2 linked regions of the Halioglobus japonicus genome follow. The protein of the gene in region 2 interacts with the protein of the main gene of each other region in a pairwise test. Links are inferred from orthologs where the notes say so. Each region holds a gene or a part of one and is shown on either strand. Other genes may lie near its edges.

Region 1 (3,732 bases), 190 kb from region 2 along the record:
TTCTTCGCTTCCAGACAGACATTGTCTGCCAGCGACTTCACGTGGCGGTTGGAGGTGCCACTGGCGATCACCAGATAATCCATAACATCGGTGAGCCCGGTCACATCCATGGTCACCGTATTGACGGCTTTGAGGTCATCGAGGGCTTCGATGACGATTTCTTTCAGTTGCTCAGCTTGCATTGCGCAATTGGCTGTTCATAGTGTTGCCATTCCTGTTCATAGATAAAGTTGTCTCTCCTGAATATAGTCCAATACCGGCTCGGGGAGCAGATATCGCGGCGAGTGTCCGCCAGCCAACAGCGAGCGGATTTCCGTCGAGGAGATGGCCAATGGGCGTAGCTCTTCGATCAGCACACCCCCACAGGCTTGTTCGTTTAGTGCCGCGGCACTATCCAGCTGATGGGTGGCAAGCCATTGCGCCACCTCACCCTCGCGGGGAAATTCCCAGCCCGGCCGTGCCAGCACGACCACGTGGGCCACATCCAGCAGTTCACGCCAGCGGTGCCAGGTGTTGATGCGTTGCACCGCATCGGCCCCCAGCACCATGCTCAGGCTGTGGCCTTCGCCAAGCTCGCCGCGCAAGCCCACCAGGCTGTCGTAGGTATAAGAGAGCCCTTCCCGGTCCAGCTCACGCCGGTCACAGCGCAACCGCTGTTCACCGGCAACGGCCAGCTCAACCATGGCCAGGCGGTCCTGGGCACTACAACTGGGTGCTTCCCGGTGCGGCGGGACTGCACAGGGCATTAGCCGCAAATGATCCAGCCCCAGCCGCTCCACCAGTTCCAGCGCAGAACGCAGGTGGCCGTAATGAATCGGACTAAACGTGCCGCCAAAGACACCGACAGCGGTCAGATGGCGGGGATCAGCACTCAAGTGCGAACCTGACCCTCGCCCATCACCACATATTTCTGGGAGGTGAGCCCCTCCAGCCCTACCGGACCGCGGGCATGAAGCTTATCGGTAGAAATGCCGATCTCGGCACCCAAGCCATATTCAAAGCCATCCGCAAAGCGGGTGGAGGCATTGACCATCACCGAGCTGGAATCCACCTCTCGCAGGAAGCGCATGGCCCGGCCGTGATCGGTCGTGACAATACTCTCAGTGTGCTGCGAGCTGTACTGGTCGATGTGCGCCATGGCCTGTTCCATGTCGTCGACCACCCGCACCGCCAGAATCGGCCCCAGGTACTCGGCGTACCAGTCTTCCTCGGTCGCCGCATTGGCACTGTCAACAATCGCTCGCGTGCGCTCACACCCACGCAGCTCCACGCCAGCCTGACCGTAGGCAGCCGCCAGGCGTGGCAGTATGGCCTGCGCCTCTGCGGCGTGTACCAGCAGCGTCTCCATGGTGTTGCAGGTGCCGTAACGCTGGGTTTTGGCATTGACGACAATCGCCTCCGCCATATCCAGGTCGGCGCCGGCATCGATATAAACGTGGCACACACCATCGAGATGCTTGATCACGGGCACCTTGGCATCGTTGCTAATGCGCTCGATCAGCCCTTTGCCACCGCGCGGCACAATCACGTCCACATATTCAGGCATGGCAATCAGACGGCCCACGGCAGCGCGATCTGCGGTTTCCACCACCTGCACAGCCGCCGCCGGCAAACCGGCCTGCTCCAGTCCCGCGGCCAGGCAACGGGCAATGGCCAGGTTGGAGGCAATCGCCTCGGAGCCACCGCGCAAAATAGTGGCATTGCCAGACTTGAGGCACAGACTGGCGGCCTCGACGGTCACGTTCGGGCGCGACTCATAAATAATGCCAATCACACCGAGCGGCACGCGCATGCGCCCCACTTTGATGCCACTGGGCATGGTATTCATATCGGAGATGGCACCCACGGGATCGGGCAGCGACGCTACCTGCACCAGCCCTTCGAGCATGGTGTCGATACGCGCAGGCGTGAGTTCCAGGCGATCCATCAACGGACCGTCCAGACCATTGGCAGCGCCACGCTCGAGGTCCTCGGCATTGGCTTTGGCGAGCTCCGGTCGTGCGGCATCCAGCAAATCACGCGCGGCCAGCAAGGCGTTATTGCGCGCGGCGGTACTGGAAGCAGCCACTTGGCGCGCTGCGGCGCGGGCCTGGCTGCCTAACTGCTGCATGTACTGCTCTACATTCATCTCGGTCATTTCTGGTCGTAAAAATGGCCCGCAATTATACCTGACCTTTTGCCGATCTCCAGCGCTTGGAAGGAACGAACCCATTGGCCGGAGTGAGCAGGGCCTACTGCCTGGCGGCAGGAATCGCCGAAGCCTCCAGCTTGAAACCGCTGTTTTCATTTTGCGCGTCACTGGCGAACCAAAGTAATACCGAACTGCCTTCTACCAGTATATTGTGGGGCAATTGTTGGCCAGATATACGCATTAGCAGATTCCTCTGCTGAGTGCCCTCGCCGCGAAAAAGGTACAGCGAGTCCACGTTCAGTTCGGTATCGAGCTCGAGAAACTTCAACATCACATGCTCTCCAGCACCTGGCACAAAGTGCCACTTACAATCGCTGTTGAAGGCGTAATTCTCAGCGCCACTGCCATCCTCGATAACAATACCCGGAGAGTCTGCGCTCAACGGTACTTTTGTGGTTCCCGTACAGAAACGCGTGGATTGATCAATGTTCCTTGTTGCATACGGCAATTGAAAGTCGAATGCCTTATTTGATTTCACCTCCAGCTCAATGCTGATGGCAGCGTGCTCGGTCTTGATTTCATAGGGAAGCGCTGAAAGCTGCCCCGCCAAATCGTATCTCCTGAATGGCTGTCGACGATACTCAGCGCAGAACCTTTGGGCTCTCCCTGAACGAATGGCGTGAGGGTGAGGCCCGCGTAGTCCCTTTGAGGCGATATCGTCCAGTGGCGTATTTTAGCTCCCGCACCGCGCCTGTTTGCGTAGCCAATCGCCCCTTCAGGTGATTCGAGCCTGTCAAACGCGTACCACCCCCTGGTCTTGGCGCAGTTGATCGCAGCCTGACTGTCGAGCGCACCCGCGCCGAGAAGGCCCGGATAGTTTGGGTTTCTGGAATCCAGCGGTGAGGCCGTTGCTTTAAGGCACAACTGGATCTGTCGGTTACTCAATGATGGGTTGGTGTACTTCATCAAAGCTACCGTCGCTGTCACCAGCGCGGTAGCGTTGGAAACTCCATCGATATCCCCGGGGGAATTTTCAGCTAACAGAGCTTCAGGGTAGCCGGCCGAGGGAGCGGCAATATCCACTTCATCTCCATAGTTGCTGCGATAGAGGTGTCCGTTTGAATCTATACCGGCGACCGCAAAAACCGCCGGGTGTGAGGCCGGAAAAGCTGGATCCGACTGGGGGAAATTGCCCACAGCACCGACTACAAAGATATCCTCAGTTCTGGCCTGGACCAGGGCGTCCCTGGCCTCTCGGCTTGCAATGCCACCACTCCAGCTAAGGTTGACGACGTCAGGCTTATAGCTCACGGCCGTTTCTAGACCCAGATAACCATCCGCCATATTCAGGTTTGTAGCTGTATCAGCGATAGACTTGATAAACAGTAGTTTAATCGGGTAATCGTCCATCTCCCCGAAGTGGGCCCGAATCCTCTGGGCAATGTGCGCAGCCATATAGGTGCCATGAGGATAATCCGCCAGTCGCTGTACTGGAGGCCGGACATCTTCATCCTGATCAGAGATATCCCAACCTATAACATCATCTACCCGACCGTTGTGATCATCATCGAGTCCGTTATTGGGTACCTCCAGGGTATTGC
Region 2 (4,783 bases):
ACGGCGGCGGCGACTCCGCTGACACCTGCCTGAAGGTGTCGCAGCTGAGTGAATCCATGGGCTATCCCATACAGGCGATTCACGTACCGAAAACTATCGACAACGACCTGCCGCTTACGGACAACTGCCCAGGCTTTGGCTCTGTTGCCAAGTACATTGCCATCTCCACCCGCGAAGCTGCCCTGGATGTCGCCTCTATGTGCGAGACATCCACCAAGGTCTTTATTCTGGAAGTCATGGGCCGCCACGCGGGCTGGATTGCCGCCGCCGGTGGCCTGGCCGCCGAACAGGAGGGCGATGCACCTCATATCATTCTGTTCCCGGAAGTGGCCTTTAACCGTGAGAAATTCCTGGCCAAGGTCAAACGCACGGTGAAGAAGCACGGCTTCTGCGTGATCGTGGCCTCCGAGGGTGCCCAATACAAAGACGGCACCTTCCTCGCCGAATCGGGCCTCAAGGACGCCTTCGGCCACAGCCAGCTGGGTGGCCTGGCCCCCAACCTCGCGCAAATGATCAAGGACGAGCTGGGCTACAAGTATCACTGGGCGGTCGCCGACTACCTGCAGCGCGCCGCACGTCACATCGCCTCCCAGACTGACGTCGACCAGGCCTACGCGGTGGGTGAAGCCGCCGTTGAGATGGCCTTGGCGGGCAAGAACGCGGTCATGCCTGCGATCGTCCGCGGCAAGGGCAAGCGCTATCGCTGGTCCATCGTCGAGGCACCGTTGGCAGACGTGGCCAATGTCGAGAAAATGATGCCGCGCAACTACATCACCCGCGATGGCTTCAACATCACGGACGAGGCCCGGGCCTATCTTGAGCCGCTGATTCAGGGTGAGGCTTATCCTGACTACAAGCGCGGCATGCCGAAGTATGTTCGCTTGAAGAATGTGATGGTGCCCAAGAAGTTGCGGAAGTCGTTTAAGGTTTAGCTGGGTTCTCTGCCCGGCGGCCCGGGAACAGGTAAGGCATCCCCGGGACCGCCTAAAGCGCCATCCATGGCAGGCTTGCGGCTCCGCCATCCATGGCTCCGCACATCCCGGGAACACCTTACCTGCCCCCGGACCTCTGCACTTGCTCACGCAACAACTCGAACCATAGGCGTCAGCGCATGTTTCCTGGCAGCCTTATGCACGACATCAAACTGATGTCGCGAGCAATAAGAGGTACAGAGCTTCCGCACAGCCTTACGAAACCGTCGGGAGCCATGGATGGCGGACGCCGGAGCGCGCCATGGATGGCCTTGCAGCGATTTCGTAAGGCCGTGCGGAAGTTCTGTGCCGGATAGCCTTCATCAAATCCAAATCGCCCCCCAAACCCAAAAATTCAACCCAAGTAGAGCGGATTTTGCTGATCAATCCCTGTACAATGCGCGCCGTCCTAGTGAAGCAACCCATTTGAAGGAAACGATTATGTACAGCAATCGCGATTTTAACCGCTGGCGCCGCCACCCCTGGCACGGCCTGCACATCAAGGCTGATGAAGCCCCTGAAGATATCTTCCAGGTGTACATCGAAATGACCGCTGACGACGTGGTCAAGTATGAACTGGACAAGGCATCCGGCTTCCTGATGGTTGACCGCCCCCAGCGCACCACTTCCAGCCCCCCCGCGCTGTACGGTTTCCTGCCCCGCACTCACTGTGCCGAGGAAGTAGCAGCTCTGTGCCCCGATGCCGACGAAGCTGACGGCGATCCGCTGGACGTTTGCGTATTCTCCGAGCGCCACATCACCCGTGCCGACATCATCCTGAACGCCCGTGTTATCGGCGGCATCCAGATGATCGACGGTGGCGAAGCCGACGATAAGATTATCGCGGTACTGGAAGGCGACAACATCTGGGGCGACGTTCACGATATCGCTGACCTGCCCAAGATCAAGGTAGAGCGTCTGCAGCACTATTTCTCCACCTACAAGCTGGTGCCCGGGAAGGATGTGAACATCAAGGTGGACCACGTCTACGGTCGCGACGAAGCCCTCAAGGTGATCGCTGCTGCTGAGAAAGACTACTGGAACCACTATGGCCACCTGCACGAAGCGGCCAAGGAAAAAGAGAACGGCTAAGTTCTCAGCGCCCGGCGCCTTGCGCGCCGGGCATTCTCCCCCCTCGCTCGCTTTACGCGGGACACCACCCTTCAGGCACCTGCACGTAGCGGTTAAAAATCTGCTCCAGATCTGCTTCGATTTCGGCGCGCAAGCCCAGCTCAATACCTTCCCAGCTCTGGTGCAACAACTGCGGCGTCAATGCCCCTTCACAGCCCGTGGCCAGCGGTGCGTAGCTAAGATGCCAGCGCTCGGGCGCAACACCTCCACGATCTTCACCGTAGGGCCGGTAGAAGCCATGCGATTGCCTCTGGGCCATACGCTCATCCAGCCAGCAGTGGAGCGGATCGAACATGCCACCCGGGGCAACCTCCTCTGGACTTAACTGCAGGCGATAACCCTCGGGCAGTGCGGCTGCGTCAAACACATCCAGATCAGTGCCCCAGTGATGGCGTGACGCACCCGGTAGCGCTGAAAAGCGCAGAATGGCGTGGAGCCGCTCGACAGGGGTCATGGCATCGGCATCAAGGAGGTTGCCCGCATCATCGTGCAGGCTTCGCTCACCCGCCGCCTTGCCATTGAAGATAGCTAATTGACGCACAAAGGAGCGGAAGCAACTGGCGGGGGCGAGGTCGAAGCCGGCCTCCCTGGCATCCGCCTGCAACCGGGCAAACGCGGCTGCCGCGGCAGGACTCAGCCGCGCCGGGGTGTCCGCCGCTACCAGATGGGATTCTTCGCGGCCCGTGAGCTGAGACAGCAAGAGCGTCATTGGGGATCCACGCTAAACGTGAGCGACCTGCTAAGGGCCATTTGTTGCGGCGAGACGGAAGCGCCCCAGGCCATGACCTCCACACCGGCATCGATAACCTCAGCCAGCGTGTCCCGGTAGCGCGGGTCGATCTCACCGGCGGCACTCACATGGTCGATGCCCTCGTGCAGGGCACAGAAAAACATCACCGCGCGGGTGCCCGGGCCCAGCACGTCGCGCAGTTCCTGCAGGTGCTTGCGGCCGCGGTCGCTGACCGCGTCCGGGAACAAACCCTGGCCACGCGCCGAGCACAATGTCACGGACTTTACCTCCACATAGACCTTGCCAGTGTCACCCTCAAGCAAGAGGTCAGCGCGACTGCCGTTGCCGTATTTCACCTCAGTGCGAATTTCCGGGTAGTCTGTAAAACCCGGGATAAGACCGCTGGTAAAGGCCTCCTTTACCAGGGCATTGGCGCGCACCGAGTGGATACAGGCCATACCGGCGCCCGTTTCCACCAGTTCCCAGGTGTGCGGATATTTGCGGGTTTTCGAATCCGACCGGCTCAGCCACACCCGCCAGCCCGGCTCGGCGCAACCGGTCATGGCACCGGTATTGGGGCAATGGACGGTAATCACTTTACCGCTGTCGAGCTCCACATCGGCCAGGAAGCGCTTGTACCGCTTGATCAAGGTGCCTTCGATCAGGTCACTCACCGCAACACCCCAGCGAGGCGCTCCACCGCCAGCTCCAGCCGGTCCATTGACGCGGTATAGCAGAAGCGCAGGTGTTCTGCGGCGCGATGGTGGCCGAAGTCCAGACCTGGGGTCAGCGCCACACCGTGCTCTTCCAGCATTTGCAGGCAAAACGCCTGGCTGTTATCGGTAAACCTGGAGGCATCGGCATAAATGTAGAATGCACCTTCAGGCTTGCAGGGCACGTCAAAGCCGAGCGTCTGTACTGCGGGATAGAGAAAGTCACGTCGCTGCCGGAAAATATCCCGGCGCTCGTCCAGCAGTTCACGCGTTGCCGGCTCAAAACCGGCCAGTGCCGCATACTGAGCCATGGTCGACATGGAGATAAACAGGTTTTGGGCCAGCTTCTCCATCTCCTCTACCGCCGCCTCCGGCGCCACTAGCCAGCCGAGGCGCCAGCCCGTCATACCGAAATACTTGGAGAAACTGTTGATGACGAATGCGTCATCATCGACCTCGAGCACGCTCGGCGTGGCCGCGTCATAGCCCAGGCCGTGATAAATCTCGTCGACCACCAGGTAGCCTTTGCGCTGCCGCACTGCGGCGGCGACAGCCGCCAGCTCCTCGCGCGACAGCGCAGTGCCGGTGGGGTTGGCCGGTGAGGCCAGCATGGCGCCAATGGTATTAGCTTGCCAGTGATCGCCCATCAGTTCAGGTGTCATCTGATAGCGGGTGCTGGCGTCAACAGGCACCAACTGCCCCTGCCCCTCGACCAGGCGCAAGAAGTGACGATTGCAGGGATAACCCGGGTCAGCCATGAGCATGCCGTCACCGGGATTCATCAGCAGCGAGGCAATCAGCAGCAAGGCACCGGAGGCTCCCGGGGTGATCATGATTCGGCGGGGCGAAATATCCAGGCCATATTCTGTCTGATAAAACGTCGACAGCGCCTCGCGCAACGCCGGCAGCCCGGCTGCTTCGGAGTAATAGGTGGCGCCGTCGGCAAGCGCCTTGCGCCCCGCCTCAACAATCGGCGCCACGGTGGCGAAATCCGGTTCGCCGGCGGCAAGGTGCACAATATCGCGCCCCTGGGCTTCCAGCTCCCGGGCCCGCGTCAGCACTTCCACCACCCTGAATGGCTCTATTTCCTGCAGGCGCCGGGCGAAGCCACCGGGCCTTGATTTATTCTGCATACATCCCCCGCTTATCAAGGAGCCATTCTAGCAACAGACTAAAAAGCTGGCACGCAGTCAATGAATCTGGTAGTTTCTCCGCCCTTGGCCTGATCGGGATTTCCC

Evidence for each region.
Region 1: the proteins of sfsA (region 2) and BST95_RS06870 interact in binary tests that used the Escherichia coli proteins (3 or more experiments, as listed by UniProt). The link is inferred for Halioglobus japonicus from one-to-one orthologs.

What each region holds. Positions count from the first base shown.
Region 1 is NZ_CP019450.1:1,428,642-1,432,373, reverse strand. What follows is about bases 1-2,935. They hold BST95_RS06870 (glutamate-5-semialdehyde dehydrogenase), read right to left. Parts: upstream 2,129-2,935; coding sequence 872-2,128; downstream 1-871. Other genes in these bases: BST95_RS06860 (S8 family serine peptidase), read right to left, coding at 2,666-2,935; BST95_RS19925 (CUB domain-containing protein), read right to left, coding at 2,232-2,573; nadD (nicotinate-nucleotide adenylyltransferase), read right to left, coding at 219-875; rsfS (ribosome silencing factor), read right to left, coding at 1-182. Outside these bases: more of BST95_RS06860, read right to left, coding at 2,936-3,732. UniProt on the Escherichia coli protein: Catalyzes the NADPH-dependent reduction of L-glutamate 5-phosphate into L-glutamate 5-semialdehyde and phosphate. The product spontaneously undergoes cyclization to form 1-pyrroline-5-carboxylate.
Region 2 is NZ_CP019450.1:1,243,209-1,247,991, reverse strand. The notes cover bases 1,658-4,656. They hold sfsA (DNA/RNA nuclease SfsA), read right to left. Parts: upstream 3,507-4,656; coding sequence 2,808-3,506; downstream 1,658-2,807. Other genes in these bases: BST95_RS05835 (pyridoxal phosphate-dependent aminotransferase), read right to left, coding at 3,503-4,656; BST95_RS05845 (M15 family metallopeptidase), read right to left, coding at 2,116-2,811; BST95_RS05850 (inorganic pyrophosphatase), read left to right, coding at 1,658-2,063. Also shown: BST95_RS05855 (6-phosphofructokinase), read left to right, coding at 1-932; more of BST95_RS05850, read left to right, coding at 1,413-1,657; more of BST95_RS05835, read right to left, coding at 4,657-4,678. UniProt on the Escherichia coli protein: Binds to DNA non-specifically. Could be a regulatory factor involved in maltose metabolism.